3 regions of the Rouxiella sp. T17 genome follow, and region 3 is predicted to be linked to each of the others. Evidence: riboswitches for the same ligand, from Rfam matches in the RefSeq annotation. Region 3 holds a riboswitch; each other region holds the start of a gene.
What was found. Region 3 has a riboswitch for thiamine pyrophosphate ahead of thiM (hydroxyethylthiazole kinase). Riboswitches for the same ligand answer to the same signal wherever they lie in the genome.

Region 1 (6,933 bases), on a different contig from region 3:
ATGCCAATTTACGCACATCTCCTTTACCACGTCATCACTCGCTAACCCGCGTCGTCATTGACGCGATAGCTGTGTTGGCTGCGTTTGTTCGCCCAAATCACTGACCTGTGTCAGCTCATCGGGCTTCTCTCACTTTCCGCGTCGTCATTGACGCGATAGCTGTGTTGGCTGCGTTTGTTCGCCCAAATCACTGACCTGAGTCAGCTCATCGGGCTCTCTCGCTTGCCGCCTTGCTCTAGCGCCAATGACTTAGCGGGAGGGGGGTTGTAGTTAAAAAGTTATTTCTTGATGATGCCGAGGATAGAGGCTTCGGGGGCGCTGCCGTCGATGAGTGATTGCGTTGGGCCGTCGTAATAGACGCGGCCATCGACGATGAGCAGGGTGCGTTCGGCGATGCGGGCGGCGTCGTCGAGATTATGCGACACCATCAGCAAGGTGAGCTGCTGCTGGTGGCAGACTTTATCGAGCAGTGAAAGCATCTCGTTGCGCAGCGCAGGATCGAGCGCGGAGAAAGGCTCGTCGAGCAACAGAACGGGTTGACTGCGTAACAGACAGCGCGCCAGAGCTACACGCTGGCGCTGGCCGCCCGAAAGCTGCGAAGGCAGGCGGTCGAGGTAGTCGGCCAATCCTACCTGTGCGGCAATCTCTTCCAGACGCTGCTTCTGCTGCGCGTCGAGTTTAAGTCCCGGATGCAAGCCAAGCCCCATGTTTTGCCGCACGGTCAGGTGCGAGAAAAGATTGTTCTCCTGAAACAGCATCGAAACCGGCCTTTTGGCGGGCGGAGTGTGGCTGTGATCCTGCCCGTTAATCTCGATTTTTCCCATGCCCGGCGCAAGAAAACCGGCGATTAGGCTGAGCAGCGTGCTTTTACCCGCGCCGCTTGGGCCAAGGACCGCGACACGTTCACCGGCCGCGATGTGCAGGTCAAAACGCATGGGCAGGTGTTCATAGAGATAGGTAACTTTATTGAGTGTCAGCATGGCGACCCGGTAATCTTTCGATAATCGTGAACAACAGGAAACAGAGTATCAGCAGCAACATGGCGGTTACGGCACCTTGCTGACTGCGGTAAGAGCCCATCTGCTGATAAAGATAAAAAGGCAGCGTGCGGAAATTCTCATTACCAAACAGCGCGATAACGCCAAAATCACCCAGCGACAGTACGCAGGCAAAGGCTAGTGCCTGTGTCATCGGCCGTTTAAGCGCACTTAATTCAATCCAGCGCAGCCGGTTCCAGCCGCGCAGATCCAGTGAAAGGCAAAGCAGTGAGTAGCGTTCGGCCACGTCACGCATTGGATTTTCCAATACTTTCAAGGTGTAAGGAATCGCCATCAGCGCGTTGGTCAAAATCACCAGCATCCACGGCGACTGCGGCAAGCCAACGGTATCGCTGAGTAAAAGAAAGAAGCCGGTCGCCAGCACAATGCCCGGCATCGCCAGAATCAGCATGCCCGACAGCTCCAGACCTTGGCCCCAATTTTGTCGCTGGCGCAGGCGCAGCTCTCGGCTGCTCCACAACAGCATCATCGCAAGCAGCAGGCACAGCAAACCACTGCCGAGCGCCAGACGAACCGACATCCACAGCGCTTGCCACAGGGCGGTTTGATGCAGCACGTCGAGTAATGACTGATTGATGCCGCCAATCAATACGGCGATTAAAGGCGGCAGAATGAGCAGTAAAGCCAGAGCAATCAGCACCACGTCAGCAATCTTTCGCCCAATAGAATCGGCGGGATCGCGCCAGCGCTGGGCGTGCGTGTGGCCGACCGGCAGCGCCTGACTCAATTTCTGGCTCAGCAACACCAGACCCAAACAGCAAACCAGCTGGATAAGCGCCAGCAGCGCCGCGCGTCCGAGGTCATAGTCGTAACTCAACGCCTGATAGATAGCCAGCTCGATGGTGGTGGCTTTCGGGCCGCCGCCCAGCGACAGCACGGTCGCGAAACTGGCGAAACAGAGCATAAATATCAGCGCAGCGGCGGGCAGAATCTGCCTTTTCAACGCGGGCCATTCGACAAAACGGAACAGCTGCCAGCCGTTCATCCCAAGCTGGGCCGCTATTTGGCGTTGCTCAATGGCTACGTTTTCAAGGGATTGCAGCAGAAGACGCGTGGCGAGGGGCAAATTGAAAAACACGTGGGCGAGCAAAATGCCCTGCAAGCCGTAGGGCGAAAAGGCGTAGCGAATACCCAGCGCGGCGCACAGCTGCGCCAGCCAGCCTTCGCGACCATAGACGCTGAGAATGCCGAACACGGCGACTAACACGGGCAAAACCAGCGTCATGGCGCAGAGTCTAAGCAGCCACTGACGCCCCGGAAAACGCCGCCGATAGAGGCTTCGCGCCAGCAAAATAGCGGGCAGTACGGAGCACAGCGCCGAAAGCAGCGCCTGCCAGAAGGTGAAGCGAATCACGTGCCACAGGTAATTATCCTGCCAGACGGCGCGCAGAGAAAGCGCGGGCGCGTGGCGCAGCAGCGAGCCGAGCGCCAAAAAGGCGACCAGCAGGATAATCGTTGCGGCGACCGCGCCCGGCCACAGCCAGACCGGGATTAGTGGCTGACGGCGTTCTGCCATGCCTGAATCCATTGCGCGCGATTATCGGCGACCGTTTTGGCGCTGTATTGCAGCGAAATAGTCGGCACGGTCAGTTTGTCGTATCCGGCCGGTAAAGGCGTATTAACAACAGGATACATCCAGTTGCCGGTTGGAATGGCTTTCTGGAATCCCGGCGTGGTGACGAATTTCATAAACTTCGCGGCCAGCGCTGGCTGTTTGCTGGCGGCCAGCTGGCCCGCAACTTCAACCTGCATGTAGTGACCTTCCGAGAAGTTGGCTGCCGCGTAGTTATCTTTTTTCTCTTCGATAATGTGATAAGCCGGAGAGGTGGTGTAGCTCAGCACCAAATCGCTTTCACCCTTGAGGAACAGACCGTAGGCCTCGCTCCAGCCTTTAGTGACGGTGACGGTTTTCTTCGCCAGCTTCTGCCACGCTTCAGGCGCTTTATCGCCGTAAACTTTTTGCACCCACAGCAGCAGGCCCAGACCCGGCGTGCTGGTACGCGGATCTTCGTAAATAATCTTCCACGGCTGCGGGCTGTCGAACAGCTCTTGCAGGCTTTTCGGCGGGTTTTTCAGCTTGTCCTTGTTATAGACGAAGGCGAAATAGCCGTAGTCATAAGGCACAAAGGTGCTGTCAGTCCAGCCGCCCGGAATGTCGAGCGTGGTTTTTTCGACGGCAGGTTTAGTGAATAAGCCGGTCTGTTCTGCGGCTTGCAGCAGGTTGTTATCGAGTCCAACCACAACGTCGGCCGGGCTGTTTTTCCCCTCCATGCGCAGGCGATTGAGCAGCGACACGCCGTCTTCGAGCGGCACGTATTTAAGCTCGCAGCCGCAGTCGGCTTCAAAGGCTTTCTTGATGGCAGGGCCCGGGCCCCAATCGGCCGAGAAGGAGTCGTAGGTATAAACGGTCAGCACGGGCTTGGCGGCCAGCGCGGGCGCCGAAACGATCAACAGGCAGGGCAATAATTTTTTAAACACTTTGCACTCCAACTTTTACCTTGAAAAAGAGTAGGCGTGGCAAAGGAGTTTGAGTCAGCGAACTGCACTCTCAAATCCCTTCGCCGGTATTAACCGGATCAGGTTCGACGGGTTTTTTCTCAGCCTTCTCCTGCTTTGCGCGAGCAAAAACAGTCAGTCAGCACCCCGTTGAGAACGGCGTTATTGTAGTGATTAAGTGACTGGGTTGAAAGCAGGTTTATACGTCGGGAGGCGCAAACCAGGCAGATTTAAAGTCAAACCAGCCGAGCGTGTTCATCCTGACGCCGCGCATACTGCGCTGGCCCTGCAACAACAGCCAATGGTGGAACAGGGGATGCACGTGGCCCTCGTTAACCAGATGATGCGCCCATTCGGCCAGAGGCAGCTCACCGGTGCGCCATTTTTTCGCCGCGTTATCCAGTTTCTCTTCGAGACAATACTGGAGCAAAGGCAGTTCGAGCAGCGTGGCGAACAGGGAAAACTCAATCGGCAGCGTAAAATTGGCGCTGCCGAGCCACACGTCGCTCGTGGCTTCACCTCTGTGCCACGTGGCGTAATCGACGATCTGTACCTTCAGTTTAACACCCTGTTCAGCCAGCAACGGAACCAGCGCCTGACAGATATCCTGATACTCCGAGTGATCGCTGTAAAAGGTCACGGTTATCTCTTCAATATCAACGGGCTTGGGCATTTTTTCCTGCGGACGCCGATGGTGCCAGCGCGGCAATAATCCGTAGGCGGGCGACCAATAACGTTGATATGCCGGAGCCGAGGCGTTGAGTAGCGCAATCGGATTAAAGATTTCACACAGCCATTTGCGCAGTTGCGGATGACTGCCCACCGGCGAACGCTGGTCAAACAGTACGAAATAGCAGCCTTCTTCGAGCCGGCTTTCAAGCTGATCGTTGGCCGTGTCGTCGGCCTGCAACTGCACGCCGGAATGAACCAGCTCTTCGGTCAGTTCGGGCAAGACCCAAATATTGACCTCGTCGATCAGCGCGCGATAGCCAAAATAGTCATCAAATGCGCGGATTTTTAGCTGGGTTTGCTGGTTATTAATCACCGCATAAGGCCCCGTACCGATAGGATGACGGGCAAAATCCGCCAGCGATGGCCATTCCTGCGGCAAAATCAGGGCATGAACGCTGCCTAATAGCCAAGGCAACCATGGGTCGGGGGTGTGCAGATGAATATCAATGACGTTGGCGTTCGGCGATTCGACACGCGAAAAATGAGTAAACAGCGGATGGTGTTGCAAGCGACTGAAAGTGCTGATGATATCCGCCATCTCAAGCTCTCTGCCGTGATGGAAATGAATCGCGGGGCGCAGATAAAAACGCCAGTGCAGCGGGCTGATGGCCTGCCAGTGATGAGCTAAATCGCCGCGCAGTTCCCCATTTTCCTCATTTATGCCGACCAGCCCGCTGAAAATCTGTTTGGCGAGATGCGTTTCGGAACGCCGCAGCATGGTGCCGGGCAGCAGATTAGGCAGCGAGCGGTAATAGAGCACGCGAAGAATATGTTTTCCTTGACGAAAACGCCGCCCGAGCTGGGAAAGCAGCATCTGCCGCACCACGGTTTTATCGCCCACCAGCTGCACCAGTTGGTCGACGCGGTCTTGATCTATCAGCTCTTCGGCCCGTTGTTGTTGCAACGCCAAGCCGGTTAGCAGAAACGTCAGCCGCGATTTTTTGCCTCTTCCTATCTCTGCCTGCCAGCTCAGCCAGCCTTCTTTTTGCATACCGCCGAGCAGCGATCGCACGTGTCGACGCGAGCAGTTAAGCACCGCCGAAAGCGCCTGTAGCGTGGTTTTCGTCGGTTTACCGTGGCAATGTTGCCACAGGCGTAAAAACTGTTGTTGCAGACGAGGCGATGACATAAAAGAGGAACTCCAATGAGTGAACTCATCAATTTTTCTTTCCTCATATTACGGCCATACTTTCTGACATCAAGCCGTACTGCCAATAAATGCGCATTGGCAAAGCCAAATCCTCAACATGACGCTATCAGCGTCATTAATGGTTTAACAATTTTCTGAGTAATGGTGAAATTTCACCAGCCAGTGAGGCAACTCACTGGTTTTTTTGTCTTTGCTACTTTAGGCTTTCACCGACTACGCTAAGCATTAATGCGCTTTTTCGCCTGACAGTTTCGCCGTTAACAGGGATGGTTTATGTCTGCCTCTTCACGCCGTTTATCTTTTATATTCGCCACTTTCCTGCTGGTCTCTTTCTTGACGGGGATTGCGGGCGCGCTTCAAGCGCCCACGCTCAGCCTGTTTTTATCTCACGAAGTTAAGGTTCGGCCGCTGTGGGTCGGGCTTTTCTATACCATCAATGCGCTGGCCGGCATCGTCATCAGCTTTTTACTGGCGAACTATTCCGACAAGAAGGGCGATCGCCGCATTCTCCTGTTTTTCTGCTCGCTGATGGCTATCGGCAACAGCCTGGTTTTCGCTTTTAGTCGCGATTATCTGGTGCTGATTAGCGTGGGCGTGCTGCTGGCGGCGATAGGCAATGCTTCGATGCCGCAGCTGTTTGCGCTGGCGCGTGAATATGCCGACCGTTCGGCGCGCGAAGTGGTGATGTTCAGCTCGATGATGCGCGCCACGCTGTCACTGGCGTGGGTATTAGGCCCGCCGGTTTCCTTCATGCTGGCGCTGAATTACGGCTTTACCCTGATGTATCTTTGCGCGGCGGCGGTGTTTGTCTTTAGTGCGGCGATGGTGTGGTTTTTCCTGCCGTCGGTGGCCCGTCTCGAACAGCCCGTCGACAATGTCGTGGTGCACGCCAGCGCGTGGAAAAACAGGGACGTGCGTCTGCTGTTCTTTGCCTCGCTGCTGATGTGGACCTGCAACATCATGTATATCATTGATATGCCGCTGTATATCACGACTAATATGGGTCTGCCCGAAGGGCTTGCGGGCCTGTTAATGGGCGCAGCGGCCGGGCTGGAAATCCCCGTCATGCTGCTTGCCGGATACTTTGTGAAGCGCACGGGCAAGCGCAAGCTAATGTTGGCGGCCGCGGGCTGTGGCGTGCTGTTTTATCTCGGCATGGTGCTGTTCCAGTTCAAGGCGGCGTTGATGATCCTGCAACTGTTCAACGCGATTTTCATTGGCATTATTGCGGGAATCGGCATGCTCTATTTTCAAGATTTAATGCCCGGAAGAGCAGGATCGGCTACCACCTTGTTTACCAATAGTATTTCGACCGGCGCGATACTTGCAGGCGTTTTGCAGGGCAGCATCGTTGAAACCTTTGGCCATTATCAGGTCTATTGGGCCGCGCTGGCGCTGTCAGGATTGGCGCTGATTTTGATGACGAGGGTTAAAAACGTTTAACCCGTCGAGTCGACGGGTTAGGGGAGAGCTGAAAGTGCTGATCGTTTACCGAAT
Region 2 (6,933 bases), on a different contig from region 3:
GTTCAACCCAATATAACGCCGAGTCCATGCTGATATTGTTACCCGGCGAGATAAACAGCGGATTACAACGCAGCTTGCTGCGCCACACCCAACCAATTTGCTCGTCGCGGTCCCACAATGCCTGCGTTGACCCCGCTTCGTCGCCGACGGGCAGAAACTTGCCGCACAGTCGGCTTTTCGCCACGCCGATCGTCGGCACGTTTATCGTCAGGCCAAAATGGCTGGCAACGCCCAGACGGCGCGGGTGCGCGATGCCCTGCCCGTCCACCAGCAGCAAATCGGGCGTGTGTTCCAGCAGTTTCCAGACTTCGGTCAGCGCCGGACACTCGCGAAACGACAGAAAGCCGGGAATATACGGGATTTGCGTGGGAATGCGGGCAATCTTGTGCTCGACCAACGTCATGGAAGGATAATGCAGCACGGCGACGGCGGCGCGTGTCACCTCGCCGCCCTCTTCAAAGCCGATGTCGGCGCCAGCAATAAATTCCGGGTTAAGCCCTGAAACGGGGTCTTCGAGCACCAGTTGCTGGGCCTTGACTCGCTGCTCTTCGCGCATTGCTCCGGTATCAATCATGCTGACTCCTGTCGATTTTACGATTCGTGGATTTTACTATTCGTTCTTTTTACTATTCATGATATTGACGCGACAGTGAATGCACTGCCTCGACGAACGCACCGGCGTTTTCTGGTGGAACATCCTGATGGATGCCGTGGCCGAGGTTAAAGACGTGACCGTTTCCGTGACCGTAGCTGGCCAGAATCGTCTCGACTTCGCTCTCGATACGCGCCGGTGAAGCATAAAGCATAGACGGATCCATATTGCCTTGCAGCGCGACTTTATCGCCAACGCGACGACGAGCTTCGCCGATATCGGTGGTCCAATCCAGACCCAGCGCGTCACAACCGGTGGCCGCGATAGCTTCGAGCCACTGACCGCCGCCCTTGGTGAACAAGGTGACCGGCACGCGACGACCGTCGTTTTCACGGATTAATCCGTCGACAATCTTGTGCATGTAGTTCAGGGAGAATTCGAGGTAATCACGGCCCGTCAACACGCCGCCCCACGAGTCAAACACCATCACCGACTGCGCGCCCGCCTTGATTTGCGCATTCAGATAGAGAATGACGCTGTCGGCCAGCTTGTCGAGCAACAGGTGCAGCGTGGCAGGCTCGGCGTACATCATCTTCTTGATTTTGGTAAACGCCTTGCTGCTGCCGCCTTCAATCATATAAGTGGCGAGCGTCCACGGGCTGCCCGAGAAACCAATCAGCGGCACTTCGCCCTTGAGGTTTTTACGGATGGTGCGCACGGCGTTCATCACGTAGCCCAGCTCATCTTCAGGATCGGGAATAGGCAGTTTGGCGACGTCGGCGTGGCAGGTCAGCGGCGAAGAGAAACGCGGGCCTTCACCGGCTTCGAAATAGAGACCCAGACCCATGGCGTCAGGGATGGTCAGAATATCCGAGAACAGGATCGCGGCATCCAGCGGATAGCGACGCAAAGGTTGCAGCGTGACTTCACAGGCCAGCTCGGCGTTTTTGCACAGCGACATAAAATCGCCCGCTTCGGCACGTGTCGCTTTATATTCCGGCAAATAGCGGCCGGCCTGACGCATCATCCAAACCGGGGTGATATCAACGGGCTGGCGTAACAGCGCGCGCAGGTAGCGATCGTTCTTTAACTCGTTCATTCTTGGCAAGATCCTTAATAATCTGCTGATCTTCGTGGGCGTAGCGCGCCCATAACGGCGACCTGACCATGTTTCGCAAAGGTCAGGTGCCTAAAAATAAGGCGGACATTGTAGCACGTCGGGCTTAGGAATCTCCCTCCGCGCGGCACAGAACCACGGTGTCTTCGATTAAACGACGGGCAATTGTACCGACGGCGGGAAGCAACGGCAGCGCGTCAAAGCGATACCAGCCCGCATTGAGCAACTCTTTGGGATCATGACGGATTTCGCCGCTGTCGTAATCGGCCATAAATGCCATCATCAGCGAATTCGGGAACGGCCACGGCTGCGAACTGACGTAGCGCACGTTTTTGACCCGGATATTGCTCTCTTCCATCACTTCGCGGGCCACGGTTTCTTCCAGCGTTTCGCCGACTTCGGCAAATCCGGCCAGTACCGTGTGAACGCCGCCACGATGTCGAACGTGCTGCGCGAGCAGAATTTCTTCGCCGCGACGTATGGCGACAATAATGCACGGCGCAATTTGCGGGTAATAGCGTTCTTTACAGTGTCCGCACAGCGCGGCCCATTCGGTTTTGCTGACGAGCATTTCATGGCCGCAATAGCCGCAGAATTTATGCGATCGATAGAACTCCGAAAGTTGCACGCCTCTGCCAACCAATTGGAATAATTCGCGATCCTGATCCAGTAATTGTCGCGCAGAAAGCATATGATCCTTCATGCTTTTTCGGATCAGCCACACGGGCTCGCCCTGCCATTCGCCTATCTGTCGGCCCGCCTCGCCCGCAAGAGAGAATTGCGTCGCGGATCCGTTCGGCAACGATCCGTCAGGTAGCCATAATTTGCCATCCTGACTGAGGATCCACCAGCCGCTATGTTGATCTGTTATTTGCATTTCCATGTTGTTGTTGCATAACCTCGACTACACTGACAGTCTGGAAGATAAAGTGATTTTAGTAAGCTTTAACCTTTACCTTAAACGTCTGACAAAAAAAATTTCGGAGTCAACCATGTTAACTCGTCTCGAAAGGCTGACCCAACGCGTTGGCGGCAGTAATGAGTTGGTCGATCAGTGGCTACATGCAAGAAAAGAACTGCTGGTTTCATATCTCACCCTCGTGGGCTTGAAACCGAATAAAGAAGCTCATATTCCGCTTAACGAAAAGGCCCTCGACAGTTTCTGTCATCACCTGGTTGATTACCTCTCTGCAGGTCACTTCCACCTCTATCACAGGATAGTTGAAGAAGTCGATGGTACCCAAGCCGCGATTTCCCAACAGGTCGCCGCAAGAATTTTCCCGGCTTTGGAAGCCAATACCGAAACCATTATGGCCTTCCATGACAGCTATACCGATACCGAATTCAAGGACGACGATATTTTCGCCTTCCACTATGCGCTGTCAGATATTGGCGAAGCGCTCGATGCCCGCTTCGAGCTTGAAGATCAGCTGATCAATCTGGCGCTGGCTTCAAAATTTGACGTTTTGCCGCCTGTTGCAAACGACGAAGCCATCGTGCGACCTGCATAACAGTTTTCGCTAAAAACCCTGCAAAGGGTTGTGTTTTAAAATGAGCCTCGTATATTGAGGCTTCTTAAACGGCCTGTCACTAGAGGCCAATTCTTGTCGGAGTGCCTAGCGTAAACCCTGATTTATCGGGAATTTACCAGGCTGAGACCGTTAATTCGGGATCCGCGGAACCTGATCGGGTTAGTACCCGCGAAGGGAACAAGAGTAATTTATTGCGTTTGGCTTTTATCGCCGTTTCCTGTCACTCAGGGGCGCGACAAGGTTCAGATACACGCTTTACTCCCGCCGTAAACCTCCTGACAAGCAATTTTCCCTATCGCTAATCACGAGGAATTTGCTATGTCGAACACCCCTGAAGTCCAGATCGAACCCGTAAAAAAAACCAGTAATCGCCGTCAGCAGCGCGCAGAAGCGCAGGCGTTTATCGACAGTTTACAGGGCGTCGCTTTCCCAAACTCCAAACGTATTTATCTACAGGGCAGCCGCGCCGATATTCAGGTGCCGATGCGCGAGATCCAGCTTAGCCCGACGATGATCGGCGGCAGCAAAGACGATCCGAAGTTTGAAGATAATGAAGCAATTCCGGTGTATGACACAGCCGGGCCTTACGGCGATCCCGAGTCTACCATCGACGTGCATCGCGGTCTCGACAAGGTACGCGCCAGCTGGATCCGCGATCGTCACGATACGGAAGAGCTCGCGGGGGTCAGCTCCGGTTTTACCCAGCAGCGCATGGCCGATGAAGGCCTCGATCACCTGCGTTTTGACCATCTTCCACGCCCGCGCAAAGCCAAAGCGGGCCACTGCGTGACGCAAATGCACTACGCGCGCAAAGGCATTGTGACGCCAGAAATGGAATATATTGCGCTGCGTGAAAACATGGGTCGCGAGCGTATTCGCGGTGAAGTGCTGCTGCAACAGCATCCGGGTGAAAGTTTTGGCGCCACGCTGCCGCAAAATATCACGCCCGAATTTGTCCGTGACGAAGTTGCCGCCGGACGCGCCATTATTCCCGCCAACATCAATCACCCCGAATCCGAGCCGATGATCATTGGCCGTAACTTCCTGGTAAAAATCAACGCCAACATCGGTAACTCCGCCGTGACCTCGTCGATTGAAGAGGAGGTCGAGAAGCTGGTGTGGTCCACCCGCTGGGGCGCCGACACGGTGATGGATCTTTCCACCGGCCGCTACATTCACGAAACCCGCGAATGGATTATGCGTAACAGTCCGGTGCCGATTGGTACTGTGCCAATTTATCAGGCGCTGGAAAAAGTCAACGGCGTGGCGGAAGACCTGAACTGGGAAATGTTCCGCGACACGCTGTTGGAGCAGGCCGAGCAAGGCGTCGATTACTTTACTATTCACGCGGGCGTGCTGCTGCGCTACGTGCCGATGACCGCCAAACGTCTGACCGGCATCGTCTCGCGCGGCGGTTCGATCATGGCGAAATGGTGCCTGTCGCACCACAAAGAGAGTTTCCTGTATCTGCATTTCCGCGAAATCTGCGAAATTTGCGCCGCCTATGACGTGTCGCTGTCGCTGGGTGACGGGCTGCGTCCGGGGTCGATTCAGGATGCCAACGACGAAGCGCAGTTTGCCGAGCTGAAAACGCTGGGCGAGCTGACCAAGATTGCCTGGGAATATGACGTGCAGGTGATGATTGAAGGTCCGGGGCACGTGCCGATGCAGATGATCCGCCGCAACATGACCGAAGAGCTGGAAAAATGCCACGAAGCGCCGTTCTACACGCTGGGGCCTTTGACTACGGATATTGCGCCGGGTTATGACCATTTCACGTCCGGCATTGGCGCGGCAATGATTGGCTGGTTCGGCTGCGCGATGCTGTGCTACGTCACGCCGAAAGAGCATCTCGGCCTGCCGAATAAAGAGGATGTGAAACAGGGTTTGATCACCTACAAAATCGCGGCGCACGCGGCGGATCTGGCAAAAGGCCATCCGGGCGCGCAGATCCGCGATAACGCCATGTCGAAGGCGCGTTTCGAATTCCGCTGGGAAGATCAGTTCAATCTGGCGCTGGATCCTCACACCGCCCGCGCCTATCACGACGAAACGCTGCCGCAGGAATCCGGCAAGGTCGCGCACTTCTGCTCGATGTGCGGACCAAAATTCTGTTCGATGAAAATCACTCAGGAAGTTCGCGATTACGCCGCCGCGCTGGAAGCCAAGGCGATCCCGATTGATATCGTGGAAACCGGCATGCTGCAAATGTCGAAAACCTTCCGCGCCAGCGGTGGCGAACTTTATCATCCCGCCGACAAAATTGAAGAAGGAGTGGGTAAATGACTATTCCGTCTATTCAGACCCTTTCCACTGCCCCGTTTATCCCGTCTACCCCGTTTCCCGAGGTGCCGTATTATCTCGGGCTTTATCCGGTCGTCGACAGCGTAGAGTGGATCCGTCGCTTGCTGGAAACCGGCGTTAAAACGCTGCAACTGCGCATCAAAGATTTGCCCGACGACGAGGTCGAACCCGCGATTATCGAGGCCATTAAATTAGGCCACCAGCATCACGCGCGGTTGTTTATCAACGATTACTGGCGGCTGGCGGTGAAGCATCAGGCTTACGGCATTCATCTGGGTCAGGAAGATCTGGATAACACCGATCTGCAGGCGATTCACGAGGCCGGAATTCGCCTCGGCGTGTCGACTCACGATGAGAGCGAGCTGGCGCGGGCGGTTAGCGTGCGCCCTTCCTACATTGCATTGGGCCACGTTTTTCCGACGCAAACCAAAGAGATGCCCTCTTCGCCGCAGGGGTTAATCGAGCTGGCGCGACACGTGAAGCAGCTGGATGGCCGTTTTCCGACGGTGGCGATTGGCGGCATTAGTCTGGATCGCGTTCAGCCGGTGATGGAGTGCGGCGTGGGCAGCGTGGCGGTGGTCAGTGCGATCACCAAAGCGACAGATTGGCAGGCGGCAACCCGCCAGCTGCTTGAGCTCTGCCCTTATCGGGATGATCGCCATGTTAAATGATAACGAATTTATGCGTTACAGCCGCCAGCTGCTGCTGGAAGACATCGGCATGGAAGGCCAAGAAAAAATTCGCGCGGGCAAGGTGCTGATTGTCGGCTTGGGCGGGCTCGGATCGCCTGCCGCGCTCTATCTGGCGGCGGCGGGCGTTGGCACGCTGTTTCTCGCCGACGACGACACGCTGCACGTTTCCAATCTTCAGCGGCAAATTCTCTATCGCACCGCCGATACCGATGATTACAAAGCCAAAATTGCCCAGCGCGAGCTGGGTAAGTTAAACCCGCTGTGTCAGACGGAGATTTTCACCCATCGTCTTGATGGCGGAAATTTGGCAGACGTTGTCGCGCGCGCCGATCTGGTGCTGGACTGCAGCGACAATATGGCGACCCGTCACGCTGTTAATAAGGCCTGCGTCGAGGCCGAAAAGCCGTTGATCAGCGGCAGCGCGGTGGGTTTCAGCGGCCAGTTGCTAGTAATCGAACCGCCCTACGCGCACGGCTGTTATCGTTGTCTTTATCCTGATTTGGACACGCCGACCCGCAACTGCCGCACGGCGGGCGTGCTCGGGCCGGTGGTTGGCGTCATCGGCACGTTGCAGGCGTTGGAAGCTATCAAGATGCTGGCGGGTTGCGCCAGCCCGCTGTCTGGAAAACTGCGGCTGTTCGACGGCAAACAGCAAAGTTGGCGCACTCTGCAACTGGCGCCGTCGGCGGATTGCCC
Region 3 (6,933 bases):
TCGCCTTCTTCTGCTACAACTATATTCTGTTCTTCTTCCTGAGCTGGTTCCCAGCCTATTTGGTTCAGGCGCACGGGCTGAATATTAAAGAGATGAGTTTGACGACGGTTATTCCGTGGATTGTCGGCTTCGTGGGTCTGGCATTAGGCGGGATTATTTCCGACCGCATCTTTAAATTTACCGGCCGCCTGTTGTTGTCGCGTAAAATTGTCCTGGTCGTTAGTTTACTTGCCGCCGCCGTGTGCGTCGCGTTGGCCGGTGTGGTGACCAGCGTAGTACCGGCCGTATTGTTGATGTCAGTCTCAATCTTCTTCCTTTATACCACCGGCGCTATTTATTGGGCGATTATTCAAGACGTGGTCCATAAATCAAAAGTCGGCAGCGCCAGCGGATTTATTCATCTGATCGGCAGCGTGTCGGGAATTATCGGCCCGATTGTCACCGGCTTTATTGTGCAGAATACCGGCCATTTCGACAGCGCCTTTATTCTGGCGGGCGGTGTTGCCGCGCTGGGCGCTATTCTGGTGTTCTTCGTGGTCAAGCCACCAAAACATCAGCCGGACGCGCGCGCGTTGCATCACTGATTGCTGAATGGAGAACTGATTGCGGAAAAGTTGATGAGTGAAATCTCACGGTAAAGAGCACATTAAATCGGGGTGCAGGATTGCCCCGATTTATCACTTTCCTGCCCTTGGCCATTTATTCCATCGCAAAACCTGTTGGAAACTCATGCTATTATGGTGTTATTACATTCTCAGAACATAGCTTTCGCCATGCCAGAATCTTATGAGTTAAACGGTAATCTTCCGGTCAATCAGCAGATTTATCGCACCCTGCGTCAGGACATCGTGGCCTGTATTATTCCTCCCGGCGCGTTTTTGTCTGAAAAGGATATTTCAGCCCGCTTCAACGTTTCGCGCCAACCCGTTCGTGAAGCCTTTATCAAGCTGGCCGAAGCGGGATTAGTGCAGGTGTTGCCGCAGCGCGGGACATTTGTAATGAAAATTTCCGCCAAACGCGTGGCCGACGGGCGTTTTATTCGCGAAGCGCTTGAAACCGCCGTCGTTCGACGCGCTGCCAGCGTGGTGACTGATCGCGATTTAGCGTTGCTCGCGCACAACTTGCAGCGTCAGGAATTGGCCGCCAAAAGCCAGCAGGCGCAGGAATTTCTCCAGCTGGATGATGAATTCCATCGCCTGATTGCCGAGATTATCGACTGCCGTTTAGCCTGGGAAACGATCGAGAATATCAAGGCGACGATGGACCGCGTGCGCTTCTTCTCGTTAAGCAAAGTTTCGCCGCCAGAGAATTTAATTGCCCAGCATTACACCATTTTTGCGGCGCTGAAGGCGCGCGATCCCGATGCCGCCGAGCAGGCACTACGCGCGCATTTGCAGGAGATGATTTTCTCGATCACCCCTATCGCCCAGCAAAACAGCGAATGGTTTGAAAACGACTAGGGCTTTTCAAACGAATAGAAAGTTACCACCAGCGATGAAAATGATGCACGGGGCCGATGCCCTCACCCACTTCCAGCGAGTCGGCCTGCTGCAACGCCTGTTGTAGATACGCTTTCGCCTCGCGAACCGTCTCAATCCAATTTGCCTGACGAGGACGAATCGCCGCCAGCGCCGCGCTCAGCGTGCAGCCCGTGCCGTGGGTATTTTTGGTTGCCACGCGAGGTGCCGTAAATCGCTCGCGATAGTCGGCGGTCATTAACCAATCCGGACTTTCGCTGTCACTCAAATGGCCCCCCTTCATTAATACCGCCTCGCAGCCCATCGCCAGCAACGCCTCGCCCTGACGGCACATTTCGCGCTCGTCGGTCGCCATCTCGCAGTTCAGCAACGCGGCGGCTTCGGGCAGGTTTGGCGTAATCATCGACACCTGCGGCAGCAGCCAATGTCGCAGTGCCTCGACGGCGTCGGGCGTCAGCAGCGGATCGCCGCTTTTCGCCAGCATGACCGTATCGAGCACCACGAATGCCGGCCCCTTGTGCAGCTTGCGATAGTGACGCAGCCTTTCAGCCACCACCTCTACCACCTGCGTATTTGCCAGCATGCCGATTTTTGCGCTATCAATGCGCACATCACTCAGCACTGAGTCGAGCTGCGCGCCAACAAAATCTGGTTCGATATTATAAACCGACTGCACGCCACGGGTATTTTGCGCCACCAGCGCCGTAATGACGCTGGTGCCGTAGGCTTCGAGTGCCGAAAAGGTTTTCAAATCGGCCTGAATGCCCGCCCCGCCGCTAGGATCGGTGCCTGCGATTGTCAACACATTGATTCTCTTACTCATTATGCGCCTCCGTTTGCATTTTCATTCGCAAGTGATTCCGCGCCGATCAGGTAAAGATGGTCAAGGAAAGCTGGCGTGAAGCTGCCGGGCCCTTTGGCTTCGCGACTGGCTAATTCCCCCGCGCAGGACATCACGCGGCAGGCGGCGGCAACGTTATCGACTCGCTCACCTTTTAAGGAAGTAAACGCCGCAACCACTGCCGAAAGCGCGCAACCCGTGCCGACCACGCGTGTCATCAGCGCGTCGCCGCCCGGTACCGCCCAGCTTTTTTCGCCGTCGGTGATGTAATCTACTTCGCCGGTTACGGCGATAACCGCGCCCGTTTGACGCGCCAAGGCTTCGGCGGCGGGTAACGCGGCCAGTGAAGTGTCGCCGCTGTCTACGCCACGACCTGAAGCAGCAAGGCCGCTCAACGCCATGATTTCAGAGGCGTTTCCGCGAATGGCCGCCGGTTTTAGCTTAATAATTTGGTGGCAGAATTCCGTGCGCCAGCCGAGTGCGCCGACGGCGACCGGGTCAAGCACCCACGATTTATTGGCTTCGTTTGCCGCGTGAATGGCGGCAAGCATCGATTCGGCGCGTGCAGAAGTGAGCGTGCCGACATTGACCAGCAGCGCGTTGGCGATGGCGCTAAACTGCGCGGCTTCACGGGAATCAATCACCATCGCGGGCGACGCACCGAGCGCCAGCAGCACGTTGGCGGTGATCGATTGCACCACGTCGTTGGTCATGCAGTGAACTAAAGGTGAGGTTTGGCGAAACTGCGTGAGAGTGTCGGCGGCCAGGCGGCCCGGAAAAACAGGAGGTCGAGTCATCATAAAATTCCCAACCGGCGATCAAGAAGGGGTACCGGTCGAGATACCACGACTTCCCTACGCTGGCATTATCCAGATCAGGTTATACGGGTATTTCTCAGCCTTCACAAAGAAGGGCACCCCGAGTCGATAAGCAATTTAACAAATCTTGCGCCAGCTTACGGGAAGCGGCTTGTTGATACAAGCCTTAGCCAGCGTACTTGACCGGTACGCTATTTATCTATTTATCTATTTATCTATTTATCTATTTATCTATTTATCTATTTATCTATTTATCTATTTATCTATTTATTACAGATTTTCTGATTCCCATTTCCTGTATAACTCATAGGAATTTTGAATGTCATCCTTATTATCGCCTGTAATAAAGAACGCAGCTGGGCAAGATGTGACATCGATAGTCGGACTCAGTAGTGTGTTGTTGGCTATTTTCATAATGACACTCACAAATCCAGGAAGTGTATTAAGGAACCCTTTGAATTCGGCATGTGAAAAGGGTTTTCGCTGAGAGGCGATACTATGAATGCAACGTAATAGTTTTGACTGTGTATATTGCTCCACGGCTAGACCAAATAAGTCTGGACGGGTATACGCGAACCTCATGAGTTCCAACTGATCGCTGCCCGTAGCAAGGCGAATGGCTTTCGGATTAGCCGCACCGGAAACGCGCGCTCCTATTTCAATAAGCGTTGCTCCATCCTCAGCTAAAATTAGCTCGGTATGGCCAGCCCCTTTAACGATTCCGACGGCATCTAACGCTTTTAAGGTATATTCTATAGCGCGTGTTGTATCTAATGAACAAGGGTCACACAGCTCATCAAAGTCATAGAGATTTCTGCCAGAAATAAGCTTTTTTGATACTTTCCATACATCGGTGACTTTATGCTTACCTCCAAGACTCGCTGTATTAACAACAAATTCTGTCCCTTCAATAAACCTTTGTATCAGTGCATTATCATTATGGGAATGTAAGCAATTTTGCTTACCCGTAATTTTCAGGGTTGCCTCTTCAACGTCTGTTTCTGACGTGCATATATATACATCATCTGAACCACCACTATCAGGAGGCTTAACGACAACCTTGCCCTCTCCATATTGCTTAAACCAATCTTTAAGTTCTTCGGCATCATGACTAAGAAACTGCTTCGTCGTTCGTAATCCTGCAAGTTCTACCGCTTGATTCATCAAAAATTTATTTCGACGGAGCGCCGTCGTTGCGGGATCGTTGCCTTCTAAACTTAACGCCCATGCAATCCACTCACTCAGCGCGACAGCACATTCACGACCAGGAATAACAGCTATTGGGTTATGAGTTGCAATTTGTCTCAAGTTTTCATCTTCAAGCCCGTTACTCCAACGGTAGCAAGCCTTATAGCGGTGCTTGTTGAAACTAGGGTTGGACAAAACATTAATAGCACTGTCGGACTCGATATGAATAAGGTCGAAATGCTCCTCGATTTCATTACTCACCCAGGCTCCTACTGATATAGCATTCACAATCGCTACTACCGGCTTTTGATTTTCTGTTTTTATTTCCATTATGAATACATCTCTTAACGTAGAGGGTAAGTTGAACCCGTTTTTTTCTTTTTAATGAAAAATAAGCGAAGGAAATTAACCACTCAAATACAACCCTGTGAAAATACTTATATTTAAACATAGCGTCAATATAAAACTTTTTATTTTAAAAGAGTGTACAGCGCATTGCGGATATTTAGATAAAAACGGTGAATGTATTATACTGACATTATATTAATTTATTATTAATAGTATAAATATACTCTTCCCAATCAATTAACTTTAAACATAGTGAAGATTAATTTCATATATTTACCTATATCGTTACCTATATTATTACTGATCTCATTACTTATCTCATTACTTATATCGTTACTTACCAATGTAGTTATTATGAAAACCACCTTCTACTGACAGTAAATAATTGTGTTTTTTATCTCCCTACTGACGCTAAAAAATTCTGATTTAGCAGACGGTTACGATTTTTGCCGCCGCTTTCAAATGAAAACGGCGGCAAAGAGAGGGTTGATGAAATGAAAGTGGTGATTAACGTTCGCGGAGGGCTTCTTTGGCGCGGTTAAACGGTTTGATCAGATAATCCATCACCGATTTCTCGCCGGTTTTAATGTCAACCGTCGACACCATACCCGGGCTTATCGAGAAGCGTTTGCCCGCTTTATTCTGCACGTAGTCGTTATCCGTGCGGATAAAGACGCGATAATAGTAGATTTCCGGTTTTACCTCGTCTTGAATAGTGTCGGGAGAAATCCCTTCAACGACGCCGTTCATACCGCCGTAAATGGCATAATCGTAGGCGGAGATTTTCACTACCGCGCGCTGGCCCGGATGAATAAAGGCGATATCACGCGGCGAAAGGCGCGCCTCTATTAACAGGCGATCGTTGAGCGGCACAATGTTCATCAGCTCGCCGTTTGGAGGAATGACCCCGCCGACGGTCGAAACTTTGATATTTTTCACAATGCCGCGCATCGGCGAACGAATAGTCGAACGCGTTACCGTGTCTTCGCGCCCTTTCACCACCTGAGACATACTCGCGGCTTCGGCGTTGGCCTTCGCCAGCTCCTCGCGCGCCTGCACATAATATTGTGAGCGCATGTCGGTCAGCTTAAGCTCCAAATCTGACTTATCTCGCTGTAAACGCAATACTTCTACGCTACTGGCGGCACCCGTTTTTGCCAGACGCTGGGTGATGGCAAGTTCGCGATTGGCTAATGCCAAAGACTCTTTAAACTGCGCCGTGGCATCGTTCAGCTGGGCGCGACGTGCTTTATACAGCCGCGTTTCAGAGGCGATAAGTTCGGGAAAGGCGTTCAGCTCCGCCGGAAAAGTCAGCTGCTGGTCATTAACCTCGGCATTCAAACGCGACGCCGCCGCCAGCGCCGCACGATAGCGCGCCGCACTTTCGCCTACGTTGGACTGCGAGCGTGTGGCGTCGAGGCGCGCCACGATTTGCCCGGCCTCGACTTGATCGCCTTCGTGTACTTTCAGCTCGGTTAAAATTCCGCCTTCCAACGATTGCAGTACCTGATCGCGCGAGCTTGGAATAACCTTGCCGGTGCCGGTCGAGACTTCGTCGAGCATGCCGAACCAGGCCCAAACCAGCGCCACCAATAGCAGAAATGCGCTAATGACGATTAAACGCACCGCGCCGGAATAGTGCGTTTCGGAGCGCAACTCGCCGAGCAGATCGTCGGACGAATCAACTTCAGCCGCTGTAACCAGCCGCAGATTGGCAGACAATTGCTTGCTCATGATCTCACCTCCGGCTGAGTTCCGTTGGCACGCGCGCCGGGGAGCGCATTTTCTTTCGGACTGTCCATCACCAGCTGCCCTTCTTTCAGCACCAGTATGCGATCAACCAGCGCGAGGATCGCCGCGCGGTGCGTCGCCACCACCAGCGTGCGGCCATTCAGCCACTGGCCGAGACGCTCGATAAACTCTTTTTCGGTGTGATCGTCGAGGGAAGAGGTCGGCTCGTCGAGCAGCACGATGTTCGGGTCACGCAGCAGCATGCGCGCCAGCAGCAGCGACTGGCGCTGTCCGCCGGATAATCCCACGCCGCCTTCCATAATCGGATGGTCGAGGCCAAGCTCGAGACGACGAATAAAATCGGCCCCGCCACTGACGGTCAGCGCACCGAAAATCGCCTCATCGGTCGCGTGCGCCGCGCCCAGCGTGAGATTTTCACGCAGCGTGCCGTGGAACAGGCGAGCATTTTGAGTCAGCAAACCGACGTTGCGACGCACGTCGGCGAGGTCGATGTGCGGCAGGCTAAGGT

Region 1: linked by a shared signal. The riboswitch ahead of thiB (thiamine ABC transporter substrate binding subunit) and the one ahead of thiM (hydroxyethylthiazole kinase) in region 3 are both predicted to bind thiamine pyrophosphate.
Region 2: linked by a shared signal. The riboswitch ahead of thiC (phosphomethylpyrimidine synthase ThiC) and the one ahead of thiM (hydroxyethylthiazole kinase) in region 3 are both predicted to bind thiamine pyrophosphate.

What each region holds. Positions count from the first base shown of each region.
Region 1 is NZ_JAWUEA010000038.1:150,278-157,210, reverse strand. Features, by position in the region: gene SC206_RS17130 (DedA family protein) at 1-45, shown strand, start outside; gene thiQ (thiamine ABC transporter ATP-binding protein ThiQ) at 279-980, opposite strand; gene thiP (thiamine/thiamine pyrophosphate ABC transporter permease ThiP) at 964-2,574, opposite strand; gene thiB (thiamine ABC transporter substrate binding subunit) at 2,550-3,536, opposite strand; TPP riboswitch at 3,594-3,714, opposite strand; gene sgrR (HTH-type transcriptional regulator SgrR) at 3,754-5,415, opposite strand; gene SC206_RS17105 (MFS transporter) at 5,710-6,879, shown strand.
Region 2 is NZ_JAWUEA010000002.1:5,445-12,377, forward strand. Features, by position in the region: gene nfi (deoxyribonuclease V) at 1-574, opposite strand, end outside; gene hemE (uroporphyrinogen decarboxylase) at 627-1,691, opposite strand; gene nudC (NAD(+) diphosphatase) at 1,816-2,592, opposite strand; gene rsd (sigma D regulator) at 2,702-3,220, shown strand; TPP riboswitch at 3,308-3,435, shown strand; gene thiC (phosphomethylpyrimidine synthase ThiC) at 3,560-5,527, shown strand; gene thiE (thiamine phosphate synthase) at 5,524-6,216, shown strand; gene SC206_RS00260 (HesA/MoeB/ThiF family protein) at 6,206-6,933, shown strand, end outside.
Region 3 is NZ_JAWUEA010000030.1:90,858-97,790, reverse strand. Features, by position in the region: gene SC206_RS10845 (MFS transporter) at 1-584, shown strand, start outside; gene SC206_RS10840 (GntR family transcriptional regulator) at 774-1,460, shown strand; gene thiD (bifunctional hydroxymethylpyrimidine kinase/phosphomethylpyrimidine kinase) at 1,483-2,301, opposite strand; gene thiM (hydroxyethylthiazole kinase) at 2,301-3,119, opposite strand; TPP riboswitch at 3,154-3,250, opposite strand; gene SC206_RS10825 (ATP-grasp domain-containing protein) at 3,408-4,655, opposite strand; gene SC206_RS10820 (HlyD family type I secretion periplasmic adaptor subunit) at 5,181-6,407, opposite strand; gene SC206_RS10815 (type I secretion system permease/ATPase) at 6,404-6,933, opposite strand, start outside.